DNA from 2 places in the Pseudomonas sp. GL-RE-29 genome. Region 2 is predicted to be linked to the other one. Evidence: riboswitches for the same ligand, from Rfam matches in the RefSeq annotation. Region 2 holds a riboswitch; the other holds the start of a gene.
The links. A riboswitch is a leader RNA that binds a small molecule or an ion and turns the genes downstream of it on or off. The one in region 2 is predicted to bind cobalamin.
Positions count from the first base shown of each region.

Region 1: linked by a shared signal. The riboswitch ahead of cobW (cobalamin biosynthesis protein CobW) and the one ahead of cobO (cob(I)yrinic acid a,c-diamide adenosyltransferase) in region 2 are both predicted to bind cobalamin.

Region 1 covers NZ_JAGYGD010000005.1:85,996-93,829, reverse strand. The annotation lists gene KGB21_RS06585 (fatty acid cis/trans isomerase) at 1-547, shown strand, start outside; gene nfuA (Fe-S biogenesis protein NfuA) at 733-1,317, shown strand; gene cobM (precorrin-4 C(11)-methyltransferase) at 1,475-2,221, opposite strand; gene KGB21_RS06570 (cobalamin biosynthesis protein) at 2,305-2,718, opposite strand; gene KGB21_RS06565 (CbtA family protein) at 2,715-3,419, opposite strand; gene KGB21_RS06560 (CbtB domain-containing protein) at 3,431-3,625, opposite strand; cobalamin riboswitch at 3,747-3,972, opposite strand; cobalamin riboswitch at 4,204-4,416, shown strand; gene cobW (cobalamin biosynthesis protein CobW) at 4,515-5,582, shown strand; gene cobN (cobaltochelatase subunit CobN) at 5,586-7,834, shown strand, end outside.
Region 2 covers NZ_JAGYGD010000006.1:31,262-39,095, forward strand. The annotation lists gene KGB21_RS07260 (cobyrinate a,c-diamide synthase) at 1-1,383, opposite strand, end outside; gene cobO (cob(I)yrinic acid a,c-diamide adenosyltransferase) at 1,380-1,991, opposite strand; cobalamin riboswitch at 2,072-2,302, opposite strand; gene KGB21_RS07270 (hypothetical protein) at 2,454-3,038, shown strand; gene KGB21_RS07275 (PQQ-dependent sugar dehydrogenase) at 3,106-4,419, shown strand; gene KGB21_RS07280 (class I SAM-dependent methyltransferase) at 4,542-5,204, opposite strand; gene KGB21_RS07285 (C40 family peptidase) at 5,223-5,759, opposite strand; gene KGB21_RS07290 (C40 family peptidase) at 5,925-6,572, opposite strand; gene hda (DnaA regulatory inactivator Hda) at 6,787-7,491, opposite strand; gene KGB21_RS07300 (AI-2E family transporter) at 7,722-7,834, opposite strand, start outside.

The DNA of each region.
Region 1 (7,834 bases), on a different contig from region 2:
CGGCGACCTGAACGCCAAGCCTGATCCGATCAACCGCTGCGACGGCGCCTATTGCTCGCGTCCGAACATCGACCCGGACTTGCAAGCAGCCGAACAGGCCTTGAGCCGCCTGACGTCGCGTCCGGCGGCTGGACTCAAGGTCATCGATCAATTGCCGGAAGCGACCATGCTGCGCATAGAAACCGCGAGCGGCAAGCGTGTGGTCTACAGCCTGTTGCGCAATCGCGCGCACAGCAATGTGGCGTTCCTGGTCGGCGAGTCGATGCGGTATCAGCCGGGCCTCGATACGGTCACCATTTTCCCTGGGGTTCTCAGCAGTTACCCGAACTTCATGTTCAATATCCCCGCCGATCAAGTGCCTGATTTTGTCGACGCGATGGAAAACGCCAAGGATGCGAACCGTTTCGAGAAAATCGTCGAACGCTGGGGCGTCCGGCGCAGCCATCCGCAGTTCTGGCAGTATTTCCATGACCTGAGCCGCTATATCCACGAAACCGATCCGGTGGAAGAGGGCGTGCTCGACATGAATCGCTACGAGAACCTCTAATCACGCTACCCCTGTAGGAGCTGCCGCAGGCTGCGATCTTTTGATCTTAAAAAACAAGATCAAAAGATCGCAGCCTGCGGCAGCTCCTACAAGGGGATCGTCGGAATCTTTCCCGACAAAAATACTAGGACTTTGTCCGCGGCGATGATTGGCGTAAACTGCGCCCAAGCCTGCGAGGAGTTTCCATGACCGCTATTACCATTACCGACGCCGCCCACGATTACCTGGCTGATCTGCTCTCCAAGCAGAACACCCCGGGCATCGGCATCCGCGTCTTCATCACCCAGCCTGGCACCCAGTACGCCGAAACCTGCATTGCCTATTGCAAGCCGGGCGAAGAGAAACCTGAAGACACCGCGCTGGGGCTTAAAAGCTTCACCGCGTACATCGACCATTTCAGCGAAGCTTTCCTGGATGACGCGGTCGTCGACTACGCCACCGACCGCATGGGCGGCCAGCTGACCATCAAGGCGCCAAACGCAAAAGTGCCGATGGTCAACGCCGACAGCCCGGTCAACGAGCGCATCAACTACTACCTGCAAACCGAGATCAATCCGGGGCTGGCCAGCCACGGCGGTCAGGTCAGCCTGATCGATGTGGTCGAAGACGGCATTGCCGTTCTGCAGTTCGGCGGCGGTTGCCAGGGCTGCGGCCAGGCAGACGTTACCCTGAAGGAAGGCATCGAGCGCACCTTGCTCGAGCGTATTCCCGAATTGAAGGGTGTACGTGACGTGACCGACCACACGCAGAAAGAAAACGCTTACTACTAAGGCGTTCGCTGCGAACATAAAAAAACGGCACCCGTGAGTGCCGTTTTTTTATGGGAGATCGCTTAGCCCTTGTAGGAGCTGCCGAAGGCTGCGATCTTTTGATCTTGATTCTTTAAGATCAAAAGATCGCAGCCTTCGGCAGCTCCTACAGGGCTGACTATGGCCGATAAAGATGCGCATGCCCCGCACGATACAGCGATGACTCACTGAACTGATCACTGCCCAACACCCGACCCACCAGAATCAACGCCGTACGCCGAAACCCCTTGGCTGCAACCTTCTCGGCAATGTCCTCAAGTGTCCCCACCACCCAATCCTGATCCGGCCATGTCGCCCGATGAATCACCGCAATCGGGCAATCCGCGCCGTAATGCGGCCGCAATTCGGCGAGGATTTTCTCCAGATGATTGACCCCCAAATGAATCGCCATGGTCGCCCCGTGCTGCGCCAGGCTGCCTAGCTCTTCGCCTGCCGGCATCGCGGTTTTGTCGGCGTAGCGGGTCAGGATCACGCTCTGCGACACGTCCGGCAACGTCAGCTCCGCGCCCAACAGCGCCGCGCAGGCCGCCGTCGCGGTCACACCGGGAATGATTTCAAACGCAATACCGAGTTCGCGCAGGTAGCGAATCTGCTCGCCGATGGCGCCATACAGGCTCGGATCGCCGGAATGTACTCGCGCCACGTCCTGGCCGTTGCCGTGGGCGGTCTTGATCAGTTCGATGATCTGTTCAAGGTGCAGTTCAGCGCTGTTGATCACCTGTTCGGCGCGATGGCCTTCGAGCACGGCGGCGGGCACCAGCGAGCCGGCATAGATGATCACCGGGCAGCTGCGAATCAGCCGTTGGCCTTTGACGGTGATCAGTTCCGGGTCGCCGGGACCTGCGCCAATGAAGTAGACGGTCATCGTCGGTTCCTGTGGGAAAAAGGGTCTGGGCAAGGCTTCAGATGAAGGTTGCTCATGATCGAGTGCGGGGATTATCGGGGATTTTACGCGGCGCCTGCCAATGCGAGGGTGGCCTGCGCGTATTTTTGTCGCGGGATGAGCAGTTTGGCCGGGGCGTTGGCCAGTTGTTCGGCCAGGGCCAGAGCGGCACTTTCCGCCACGCCGTAGCATCCGGTGCGTTCGAACGCGATGTCCGAATGATGGCTGAGTTGGGTTTGGTAACCGGCCAGTTGCTCACTGCTGAAATACATCACCTGCAATCCAAGCTGCTCGGCCAGTTCGATCAGGGCGGGTTCGTTACGCTTTAAATCGATACTCGCCAGCGCTTTGACCTGGTGAATTTCGATCTGGTGGGCTTGCAGCGCCTGATCGAGCAACGCCCGCAGCGTGCTGACGGGACAGCCCCGTTGGCAACCCAGGCCGAGCACCAGGGTCGGCGCTGTGCTGACAGTTGTCATGCGTGGTATTGACCATCGCTTTTGCGGCGGAACAACCAGGCGCTGACCAGGCCCAGGGCCAGCCAGAACGCCACGTTGGTCAACTGCGAAGCGATTTTGAATTGAGTTTCCAGGGCTTGCGGGGCGAGCATCGAGTGCACTTCCGGTTGCGGTGCGCCAATCACATGGGGAACGGCGAGGATGGCCACGCCGAGGATCTTCATCAGCCAGTGACGGCTGAATACGATCAACGCAATGCCGACCGCCGTGGAGGCCGCCGTGCCGATCCACCAGATTTGCCGCTGTGCCAGATCGGCAGCCGCGGTGCCCGGCAGCTCAGGCGGCAGACCAAGTGTCGGTGCCAACACGAAGGTGGCGTAACCGGCCAGGCCCCAGAGCAGACCCTGAGAGGTTTTGGTCGGAGCGCGCAACGTGTAGAGGCCGGCGAGCATCAGGGCGAAACCGACAGCCACCACCAGGTTGCCGCCGGTGGTCGACAGCACGCGCTGCCAGCCGTCTTCCGGCGCCCAGGCTTCGGCATCGTGGGTGTGGGCAGCGACGCCAGCGGCGTGTTCGTGGACTTCAACGGCGGCGGGTTCGGATTTTTCGTAGGTTTCGGCCTGCGAAATCAGCGGAGACACCCAGAAACTTTGCAGCAGGGTGAGCAGCAGGGCGGCCAGCAAGCCCGAGAAACCTGCGGTTTGCGCAATACGCTTGATCATGTCGGCAGGTCTCAATGGCACGGGAACGCGGCACTGTGGCGCGTATCGTGAGCAGCGTTGTGGACTGCTTCGATGTGCGAGAAACCGGCGAAATACACCAGGCACGCGCCGAGGATCGACGCGCAAACGGCGGCGGTCAGGCGTTGAGTCAGGGTAGTGGTAGTGCTGGCGGTGGTGCTGTGGCCGGTGCTGCTGATGATCGACATGGCGCTTCCCTTTGTGCTGTCAGCGGGGGAACAAGAGCGCAAGCAGAACCCCGCACGACCGCGCGCGCAGAGGTTCGAACAGCGCCCGCCCACCGCGGGTTTGTTGATTCAGAGACCGTGTTGGTCACTTTGTGTTGCGGGCCGGTCTCCGGGCTCACGAGGGGCGCAGGCGTTAGCCTTGACCTGCAAGCATCACCTTCCCATGCAGCAATGGCACAGTGGATCTGACGCTTCGCTCGCTTACCGTTGCGGGGGCAGCACCGGACTGACATGGCTTTGAGTAAAGCACATGATTCACCGGTTTCCCGTTTCACCCTGTGAAGGGCACCCGTAACAAGGTGCGTAGGAGAGCATGGGCGAGGGCCGGGCGTCAATTGGCAAGGGTTCTCGTTTGAGGTACCACACCCCCTGTGGCGAGGGAGCTTGCTCCCGCTGGGTTGCGAAGCGACCCCCGGCATTCTTTCTGGAATACCTCGTCAGCAGGTATTACGACGGCTTCGCCGCCGAGCGGGAGCAAGCTCCCTCGCCACAGGTGATCGCATTCTTCCCATGAACATTGACCCGCCCCAATACGATGCGTAGCCTTGCGCTTTCGAGGTTCTTCGGCGTTTGTCGAAGCTAAGAAGGGAACGCGGTCAATGCCGCGGCTGCCCCCGCAACTGTGAACGGTGATGTTCGCTGCCACGCCACTGCACGCTCAACCCTTGAGCCCGCGGGAAGGCGCAGCAAACGCCAGTCGAGCGACTGGCACACCGTCAGCCAGGAGACCTGCCTCGATACAGATTCTCACTACAACCGGGCGGGGTGATCCGGTGGCGAACGCTCCTGGCGCGCTTGTGCGTGGCCGGTTCTCGTCCCGTATGCCCGCCACCTTGCCAAAGGGCATCCGATGAAAACACTGGCCAAACTCCCCGTCACCATCGTTACCGGCTTCCTCGGCTCGGGCAAAACCACCTTGCTGCGGCACATGCTCGACAACGCCCAGGGCCGTCGCATCGCGGTGATCGTCAACGAGTTCGGCGAGCTGGGCATCGACGGCGAAATCCTCAAGCAGTGCTCGATCGGTTGCACCGAAGAAGAAGCCAACGGCCGTGTGTACGAACTGGCCAACGGCTGCCTGTGCTGCACCGTTCAGGAAGAGTTCTTCCCGGTGATGCGCGAACTGGTGGCCCGTCGCGGCGACCTTGACCACATCCTGATCGAAACGTCCGGTCTGGCCCTGCCAAAACCACTGGTCCAAGCCTTCCAGTGGCCAGAAATCCGCAGCGCCTGCACCGTTGACGCAGTGATCACCGTGGTCGACAGCCCGGCTGTCGCGGCCGGCACCTTCGCCGCATTCCCGGATCAGGTCGACGCCCAGCGCAAACTCGACCCGAACCTGGACCACGAATCGCCACTGCACGAACTGTTCGCCGACCAACTGTCCAGCGCCGACCTGGTGATCCTCAACAAGGCCGACCTGATCAGCCCGGAAGACCTCGCCCGCGTACGTCTGGAAGTCGCCGAAGAACTGCCGCCAGCGGTGAAAGTCATCGAAGCCAGCAGCGGTCGACTGCCACTGGACGTGCTGATCGGTCTCGGTGCCGGCTCCGAAGAACACATCGACAGCCGTCACAGCCACCACGATCACCACCACGACGATGACGATCATGACGACCACGATCACGACGCCTTCGACTCCATCTCCATCGAATTGCCGGCCTGCGACGAAAGCCTGCTGATGGACGCGCTGACCCAACTGGTGGTCCAGCACGGCATCCTGCGCGTCAAAGGCTTCGCCGCCATTCCGAACAAGCCGATGCGCCTGCTGATCCAGGGTGTGGGCACGCGTTTCGACAAACACTTTGATCGTCAATGGGGCGCTGAAGAAGCACGCACCACACGTCTGGTGTTGATCGGCCAGGCACTGGATGCCGCGTTGCTCGAAGCGCAATTGCGCGCCGCGCTCAGCGTGTAAGCCATGCACCTGCTCAGGACCCAGCCCGGCGGTTTCGTGTCGGATGACAACATTGCCGACCTTGGACAAACCCCCGCCGAGCTGGTGATCCTGTGCAGCGGCGACTCCAGCCTGGCGCTGCTCGCCGAAGCGGCGCAGCAGTTGCCCGAGGATTACCCGAGCGTGCGCCTGGCCAACCCGATGCAGGTGCAGAATCATGCGTCGGTCGATTTGTACGTCGACGAAGTGCTGCGCCACGCCAAGGTCATCCTCATTTCGCTGCACGGCGGCATTGCCTATTGGCGTTACGGCGTCGAGCGGCTGGTGGAGTTGTCGCAGCGCGGTGTGCAGCTGATTCTGGTGCCGGGTGATGATCGCCCGGACCCGGAACTCAGCGATCTCAGTACCGTGGTCGCCGAAGATCGCGACCGGCTCTGGCAGTTTCTGCGCCAGGGTGGCATGGGCAATGCCCTCGATTTTTTTCGCTGCCTGGCCAATCGCTGGTTGGCTCGTGACTACGCCTGGTCCGAGCCGCAAACCCTGCCGCGCACGGCGATTTACCACCCGCAAAAAAGCCCCGCACAACTGAGTGATTGGCAAGCCGAATGGCAGGCCGGTCAACCAGTGGCGGCGGTGCTGTTTTACCGTTCGCATTTACAGGCGGCGAACACCGCATTCATCGATGTTTTTTGCCAGCGTCTGCTAGCGGCGGGCCTCAACCCGCTGCCGATAGCCGTGGCCAGTTTGAAAGAGCCGGGCTGCCTTTCGGTGGTCGAGGATTGGCTGGATGAAACATCAGCTTCGGTGATCTTGAACACCACCGGTTTCGCCCAATCCAGCCCCGAGGCGCCGCATCTGCGACCGTTTCGGCGCAATATCCCGGTGATCCAGGCGATTTGCGCCCAGGACAACGAACCCGGTTGGCGTGCCAGCGAACAGGGCCTCGGCCCGCGTGATCTGGCGATGCACATTGCGTTGCCGGAACTGGATGGGCGGATCATCAGCCGCCCGATCAGTTTCAAGGACCTGGCTTGGCGCAGTGAGCGCAGTCAGTCCGACGTGGTGTGCTACCGGCCGCAACCGGAACGCATGGATTTCGTCGCCGAACTGGCGCGGCGCTGGATCGATCTGGCGCGGTTGCCGAATGCGCAAAAGCGCGTCGCGCTGATCCTCGCCAACTACCCGACCCGCGATGGTCGCATTGGCAATGGCGTCGGTCTCGACACCCCGGCCGCCGCGCTGAACATCCTGCGTGCGCTGTACAAAGAAGGCTATCCGCTGCCAGCTGATCTGCCGGAAAGCGGCACCGCGTTGATCCAGCAATTGCTCGGCGGCGTCAGCAACGACCTCGACACCATCGACCAACGTCCGTGCCAGCAAAGCCTGGCGATGGACGACTATCTGCTGATGTTCAACGCGCTACCCGAAGCCAACCGCCAAGCGGTGCTGGAACGCTGGGGTGCGCCCGACAGCGATCCCATGTGCCGAGGCGGGCGGATGATGATTGCCGGCCTGCGTTTCGGCCTGACCTTCGTCGGCATCCAGCCGGCGCGGGGCTATCAGGTGGACCCGAGCGCGGTGTACCACGACCCGGACCTGGTTCCGCCCCACGGCTATCTGGCGTTCTATTTCTGGTTGCGCAACACCTACGGCGCCCACGGCGTGATCCACGTGGGCAAGCATGGCAACCTCGAATGGCTGCCGGGCAAGGGTGTCGGGCTCTCCGAAAATTGCTGGCCGGACGCGCTGCTCGGGCCGCTGCCGAATATCTATCCGTTCATCGTCAACGACCCGGGCGAGGGCGCCCAGGCCAAGCGTCGCACCCAAGCGGTGATCATCGATCACCTGATGCCGCCGCTGACCCGCGCCGAAACTTACGGCCCGCTGCGCAACCTTGAGTTGCTGGCCGACGAATATTACGAAGCGCAATTGCTCGACCCACGACGTGCCCGGGAATTGCAGCGCGACATCCTGCAACTGGTGCGCGACACGCACATCGACCGCGAATTGCAACTGGACGAAAAACTCGACAGCGATGCCGATGCGGCGATCTGGCTGCCGCGCCTGGACACGTACCTGTGTGACTTGAAAGAGTCGCAGATTCGCGATGGCCTGCACGTGTTTGGCGAGTCACCGGTGGGGCGTTTGCGCATCGACACCTTGCTCGCGCTGCTGCGCATTCCCCGGGGCGACGGCCGGGGGGCGCAATCGAGTCTGCTGCGGGCGCTGGCCAAGGCGTTTCAGTTGGCTTTCGATCCGCTGGATTGTGCGCT
Region 2 (7,834 bases):
CAAGCCAGCTCCCACAAGGGATTGCATTTCTTCAGGGATCACACCGCCCACTGTGGGAGCTGGCTTGCCAGCGATAGCGGTTTCAGGGTCTGGCGCAAACAACGCGGCAATCGCCGATGGATTGGACGGAAAATAAAAGTGCACGTAAGAAGCGGTCATCCGCCCCTCACGATAAACCGCCTCCGCCCCGCGCCCGCCATTAGGGCTCAAGCCCCGAGCAATCGGCTCAAGCTCAGTCGTGGTCAGCGAATGATGATAGGTGTGCCCACGCAACGAACCTTCCGGCAGCTCAACTGCTTGCAACGCCAATGCAGCCAGACGCTTTTGCATCACCGCATCACCCGCCAGCAAGCCGACCAATTCCGCGCGAGTACCTTCAACATCGGTCAACGAATCGAGCAGATAAAGCATGCCGCCGCACTCGGCCAACAACGGCTTGCCAGCCGCATGGTGCGCTCGGATCGCGTCGAGCATCGCGGTGTTTTGCGACAGCGCCACATGATGCAATTCCGGATATCCGCCCGGCAGATACAAGCTGTCCGCATCCGGCAACTCAGCATCACGGATCGGCGAGAAAAACGACAACTCGGCGCCCATCGCCCGCAGCAAGTCCAGGCTGGCGCCATAGGTAAAGGCAAACGCTTCGTCACGGGCCACGGCAATGCGCACACCGGCCAGCAACGGTTCGACGGCGATCACATCGGGCGCGGCGAATTCGACGGCGGGCGGCAGCGCAACCTCGCAACTGCTGGCCAACGCTTCGGCCGCCGCATCGAGACGCACATCAAGATCGTTCAACTCACTGGCCTGCACCAGACCGAGATGCCGACTCGGCAATTCGATCCCGGTTTCCCGGGACAACGCGCCGTACCAACGCAGGCCTTCGGTCAGGCTGCCTTCGAGAAGTTGGGCGTGACGCAGGGTGCCCACGCGATTGGCCAACACGCCAGCGAACGGCAAGTCCGGTTGATAACGCGCCAGCCCCAAGGCCAGTGCGCCAAAAGTCTGGGCCATCGCAGTGCCGTCGATCACACCCAGCACCGGTACGCCAAAGTGCCGCGCCAGGTCAGCGCTGGACGGCGTGCCGTCGAACAGCCCCATGACGCCTTCGATCAGAATCAGGTCGGCTTCAGCGGCGGCTTCCCATAACAGTCGACGACTTTCCTGCTCGCCCACCATCCACATGTCCAGTTGATACACCGGCGCACCGCTGGCGCGCTCGAGAATCATCGGGTCGAGAAAATCCGGGCCGCACTTGAACACGCGCACCTTGCGCCCCTGATTGCGATGCAACCGGGCCAGCGCGGCGGTGACGGTGGTCTTGCCCTGGCCGGACGCCGGCGCGGCAATCAGTACCGCCGGGCAATGACGAGGTTGATTCACAGCTCGACGCCTTTTTGCGCTTTGATACCGGCCTGGAAGGCATGCTTGATCATGCCCATCTCAGTGACGGTGTCGGCCAGCTCGATCATTTCCGGCTTGGCGCCACGACCGGTGACCACCACGTGCTGCATCGGCGGACGCGCCTGCAAATCGCTGAGTACCTGATCGAGATCGAGGTAGCCGTGCTTGAGGGCGATGTTCAATTCATCCAGCACCACCAGGCCAATGGATGGATCGCGCAGCAGTTGCTGCGAGACCGCCCATGCGGCTTCGGCGGCGGCGATATCACGCTGACGATCCTGGGTTTCCCAGGTGAAGCCCTCGCCCATCACATGAAAACGCACTTGCTCTGGAAAGCGTCGGAAGAACAACTCTTCGCCTGTGCTGTTACGGCCCTTGATGAACTGCACCACACCGCACTGCATGCCGTGGCCCATCGCGCGGGCGAGCATTCCGAACGCCGAGCTGCTCTTGCCTTTGCCGTTGCCGGTCAGCACCAGCAACAGGCCGCATTCGTTCGGGGAGTTGGCGATGCGTTCGTCGATCACGGCTTTTTTGCGCAGCATGCGCGCCAGGTGACGTTCGTCACGATCAGGGGTATCAGTCATGGGGAGCTCTCCGTTGAGGCTGGATAACGGCGGGCAGGCACAAGAATAGAAGGCAAGAAGCCTGGCATCGCCCACCGTGATGCCGCTTGGATGGATCAGGCCGGTCTCCGGGCTCATGAGCGGCGTTGGCCTGACTGCGCGCCTTCCCATGTCGTCGACACAGTGGCTCAAGGCGCAGCCTTTCACTCATTTACCGTTGCGGGGGCAGCGCCGGGATCGCGGAGTTTCATCGACTGAAACGCTCACTCACCGGCTTCCCTGTTTCACTCTGTCGACCCAAGCCACAGAGCACCTGAAACAAGCCGCGAAGGTTAGAGGGTTGGGGGTGGAGCGTCAATTGAAGACGGGGCGTGCGAGCGAATAACTGCCGTTGATCAACAAACTGACGCCAATCTTGTGCGACACTCACAGCAGTGATATCAAAGAGCCACAACCCCCAACATAATAACAAGAGTAAGCCCCATGCAAGGCATGATCATCAGCAATCCGAAGCTGGAATTCCTGCGCCCGGCGCTGGAACGCTGGTTTGACTGTATCGACCGCTACAACGCCGTGCGCGGCGACGGTGAAACACCTTACTGGCTGGATGAAAAAGCTAACCTCGGCCTGCTCTCCGCCGCCGCGTGGATGGCGGAGATGATCACCCTGCAACAATCGCCCACCCGCAAACAGACCGAGGAAGGCGATCGCAACGGCCGCGCCGATTTGTTCATCGCTACACCCGAAGCCAAGGCCTGGCTGCAGACCACGCAACGCTGGCCACGGGTCAACAGCCTGAACCTGACCGAGGCTTTACTCGATGTCACCAGCGACGCCAGGAAGATCAGCTACGCCAGCGACTTGAAACTCGGCTGCCTGTTTGTTGCTCCGCAAAAAGCCCAGCATGGCGCCACCCCGGAAGAACTGCAGGACATGGTCGACGACCTGCAAAAGGAACACACCTGCGCCGTGGCCTGGTATTTCCCCTACGCCTATCGCAAGTTGCGCAACGAAGGCGGCAACTATCACCCCGGTATTGCCGTGCTGTTCAAGGAAGCGCGCGGCTGACGGTTGAACCATCGCGCATTCTCACTTCTCTATTGATCAGGTCACTGCATTCATAGGGAAGGTCAGCATGCGCAAGCCCCAGCTCGTTCTCGTTATCGCGCTCGCCGGAGGGCTCGCCGCTTGCGGTGAAACCTCCAGCCTGCAAGTCTCTGACGGCACCGGGCCGTCACCCAAATTGCCAGAGCCCAACAAGACGCTGATGCCGACAGTAAACATCGCCCCGGCGATCGGCTGGCCGGACGGCGCCAAACCCGTTGCCGCCAGCGGCACGCAAGTGGCGGCGTTTGCCGAAGGCCTTGATCACCCGCGCTGGCTATACGTTCTGCCCAACGGCGACGTGCTGGTCGCCGAAACCAACGCCCCGCCCAAGCCCGATGACGGCAAAGGCATCAAGGGCTGGGTCATGAAGAAAGTCATGGGGCGCGCTGGTGCGGGCGTACCAAGCCCGAATCGCATCACGCTGCTACGAGACAAGGACCACGACGGCATCGCAGAAACCCGCACGGTGTTCCTGGAAAACCTCAACTCGCCTTTCGGCATGACCCTCGTGGGCAATGACCTGTACGTTGCCGATACCGACCGCTTGTTGCGCTTCCACTATGAAGACGGCGCCACCGCGATCAAGTCGCAGCCGATCAAAGTGGTCGACTTGCCGGGCGGTACGCTGAATCACCACTGGACCAAAAACGTCATCGCCAGCAAGGACGGAAGCAAGCTCTACGTCACGGTAGGCTCCAACAGTAACGTCGGCGAAAACGGCATGGACCAGGAAGAAGGTCGCGCGGCGATCTGGGAAGTGGACCGCGCCACTGGTAACCACCGGATCTTTGCGTCGGGAATTCGCAACCCCAACGGTCTGGCTTGGGAACCGTCCAGCGGCGCGTTGTGGACAGCCGTGAATGAGCGGGACGAAATCGGCAGTGACCTGGTGCCGGACTACATCACCTCAGTGAAGGACGGTGGATTTTACGGTTGGCCCTACAGTTACTATGGTCAGCACATCGACGTTCGTGTCGAGCCGCAACACCCGGAGATGGTCGCCAAGGCGATCGCCCCGGACTACGCCGTCGGCCCTCACACCGCGTCATTGGGGCTGACGTTTGCCGAGGGCAACAAATTGCCGGCGCAGTTCAAGGAAGGCGCCTTCATCGGCCAGCACGGATCCTGGAATCGCAAACCGCACAGCGGCTACAAAGTGATTTTCGTACCGTTCAGCGCGGGCAAACCGAGCGGGCAGCCGGTAGACGTGCTAACTGGTTTCCTCAATGACGAAGAAAAAGCCATGGGTCGGCCGGTAGGTGTGGTGATTGATCAGCAGGGGGATTTGCTGGTGGCGGATGATGTGGGGAACAAGGTGTGGCGGGTGTCGGCGGTTAAATAACGAAATTGACCTCACACGAACCTGTGGGAGCGGGCTTGCCCGCGATGACGTCGGCACGCTCAATAGAGATGCTGGCTTATGAAACGCTATCGCGGGCAAGCCCGCTCCCACAAAAAACATAGTTAGCGCTTGCGACAGAGCGTCAACCCATCCCCCAACGGCAACAGCGACAAATCCACCCGCGCGTCCGTCTTCAATGCACGATTGAGCACATGGATTGCGCGGGTATCTGCGCTTTCGGGATACTCTTCAAGCACCCGGCCACTCCACAGCGTGTTATCGAACACTGCTAACCCACCGACGCGCAGCAACCGCAGCGCATGTTCAAGGTAGGTCGGGTAATTGGCTTTGTCGGCGTCTATGAATACCAGGTCGAATTGCCCACCCTGCCCTTGCCGCTCAATCTCGCCGAGGGTTTCCAGCGCAGGCGCCAGACGCAGATCGATTCGCCCGGCCAGACCCGCTTCCTGCCAGTAACGGAGCGCAGTAGCGTTGTAGTCACCGGGGATGTCACAGCAGATCAACGAACCGTCTTCGGGTAATGCCTCCGCCATGCACAAGGCGCTGTAACCGGTGAAGGTGCCGACTTCCAGCACACGTCTGGCGCCGATGAGCTTTACCAGCAATGCGAGAAACTGACCCTGCTCCGGTGCCACCTGCCAGCGCGCCATCGGCAGCGCCTGGGTTTCGTCGCGCAAGCGCTTGAGCAGCGGCGTTTCGCGCAGGGACACATCAAGCAGGTATTGATAGAGCGAATCGTCGAGATTAAGCGTGCGCGCGGTCATGACGACAACCTCTGGAATTTACGGGTTGCGCGCCAGGTGCTCCGGTTGCAGGACACGCTTGGCGCTCAGATAGGCTTTCTGCCAATACGCCTTGGACAAGCTGTCGAGCTTGACCGTGCCGCCAGTGGCCGGTGCATGGACGAAGCGACCTTCACCGACATAGATGCCAGCATGACTGACTTGGGAGCCGCCATTGGTGGCGAAGAAGATCAGGTCACCGGTCTGCAGACCTTCCTTACCGACGCTGGCCGCCTGCATGGAGATCATTTCACGCGTGGTCCGCGGCAAGGAAATACCAGCCACATCACGGTAGACGTAGCCGATCAAACCACTGCAATCAAATCCGGAATCCGGTGTATTGCCGCCCCAGCGATAAGGCGTACCCACCAGGCCCAACGCGCGAAACAGCACGTCTTCGGCTTCAGGCGAAAAGGCTTGGGAGGGACCGAACACGATAGGCGCGCGAACCACCGGCGCAGGCGGCGGTGTGCGACTGGCGCAAGCGCTGAGCAGCGCTGCGAAGAGCATGATTGTGAGGCGGGCCGACATCGTCATAAGCAGAACATCCTGATCTGGCTGCGACTTTTTCTGCTGAAAGCGCAGAAAAGAAAACCGCCTGCGCGTGACGCAGGCGGTTTGCCATCATTAATAGATCAAGATTCTAGCTGCTACGTGGCAAACTTCAAGTAAGACTTTAAGTTCACCTTACAAATTGTCCGCTTACTTGCGAGCAGTAACGATTGGTGATGCACCAGGTGCCATCGCGAGGGCGCGCTTGGCTTCGATGAAGGTCTTGCTCCAGTAGCTGTCGCCCAGGCTATCGATTCGCACACCACCGCTGCGGCGGCTGCTGGAATGGATGAACTGGTTGTCGCCCAGGTAGATCCCGGCGTGACTGACACGACCGCGACGACCATTGGTAGCGAAGAACAGCAAATCGCCCGGCTCCAGCTTGCTGCGAGAGACGAGAGGAGCGTCGACGTTGATCATTTCGCGAGTGGAGCGAGGCAGGTTCATCCCGGCTTCTTCACGGAACAGATAGCCAATGAAACCACTGCAATCGAAGCCGGCTTCAGAGGTACCGCCAAAACGGTAACGGGTACCGATCAGGGACATGCCGCGTTCGAGGATGCTGTCAGCCAGAACTGGAAGTTTGTACGACTTGCCATCGGCGAAAGCTGCGAGTTCTTTTTCGGTTGCCGCCTCGTCTTGAAAAAGATCTTCCTGATAACGAGCGGAAGATTGGGCGGTAACAGAGTTTTTAACCTGCTGTTGTTGCTCTTGCTGGGACACTGGAGAGTGGGCAGCGCAACCGAACAACAGGGTAACGAGTGCGAGAGGCACGAGGGGTGCAAAGCGATTTAGCATGGGCACGACCGTGGCTGATAGTTGTAAAGAAGCCGAGACTATGCCCGCTATCATCCTCATTTGCAAATTCAATCGAACTTTTTGTGACTTCTCGGTTTCTCGTAAACATCTAAGCGCTTAAGCCCCATTTAGACGCTTGCGCTGCCTACGCGTGTAGGAAAGTGCGTTTTCTGGCGCCTGAAATATGCCAAAAAACCGCGAGAAACCGGAGGTTTTACCAGCCCAGCGTTTCTTTCAGGAAGGGAATAGTCAGCTTGCGCTGCGCTTGAAGCGAGGCCTGATCGAGACGCTCAAGCAGTTCGAACAGCGCACTCATGCTTCGAGTACCGCGAGTCAAAATAAAGTGACCGACTTCATCCGTCAGATGCAGTCCGCGACGGGATGCGCGCAGTTGCAACGCACGCAGTTTGTCTTCATCGGAAAGCGGTCGCATCTGGAAAATCAGTGCCAGGGTCAGGCGGGATTTAAGGTCCGCCAACTTCACCGGCAACTCACGCGGCGACGTCGACGCGGCAATCAACAGACGCCGGCCACTGTCGCGTAGACGATTGAACAGATGAAAAAGTGCCTCTTCCCAATCCGCCTTGCCGGCCACCGCTTGTAAATCGTCGAGGCAGACCAGTTCGTATTGTTCGAGGTTATCGAGGATTTCAATGCCGCGATCGAGCAACTCGGCCAAAGGAAGGTAAACCGCCGGCTCGCCCATCTGTTCGAATCGCAAGCACGCAGCCTGCAACAGATGCGTGCGCCCTACCCCGTGCTTGCCCCAGAGATAAATCAGGCTTTCGGTCCAGCCGGCGTCGGCTTCGCACAGCCGCTCGACATAGCCGAGTGCAGCGGCATTGGCGCCTGGGTAGTAGTTGATAAAAGTGGCGTCATCACGCAGACGCACACCTAGGGGCAGCTGAATCGGTTTCATGCTGACTGAACAGTTCCAAAGGAACCGTTAGTGGCCTCTGTGTAAAGTTTGCGAAGTTTATACCCGTGAAGCCGACCGCACAATGCGACAGACCACAAGCAAAATCAAAGGTTTGCGTTTGCGCCCCGGTTTTATGACAGATTCTTTGGCGGTCCATCCGACCGCCAGACGAACCCGTCGTTCCGACCTGGCCTTAAACCAGGTCATCTGCGTTCCGCTCATTTCAAGCCTTAAAGTTCAGGATCCTCGACCCCGCTGTACATATCCGAATCTTTATACAAATCATGCACATGGCGCACCAGCACCATGATCACCGCCGCCACCGGCAGCGCAAGCAATACGC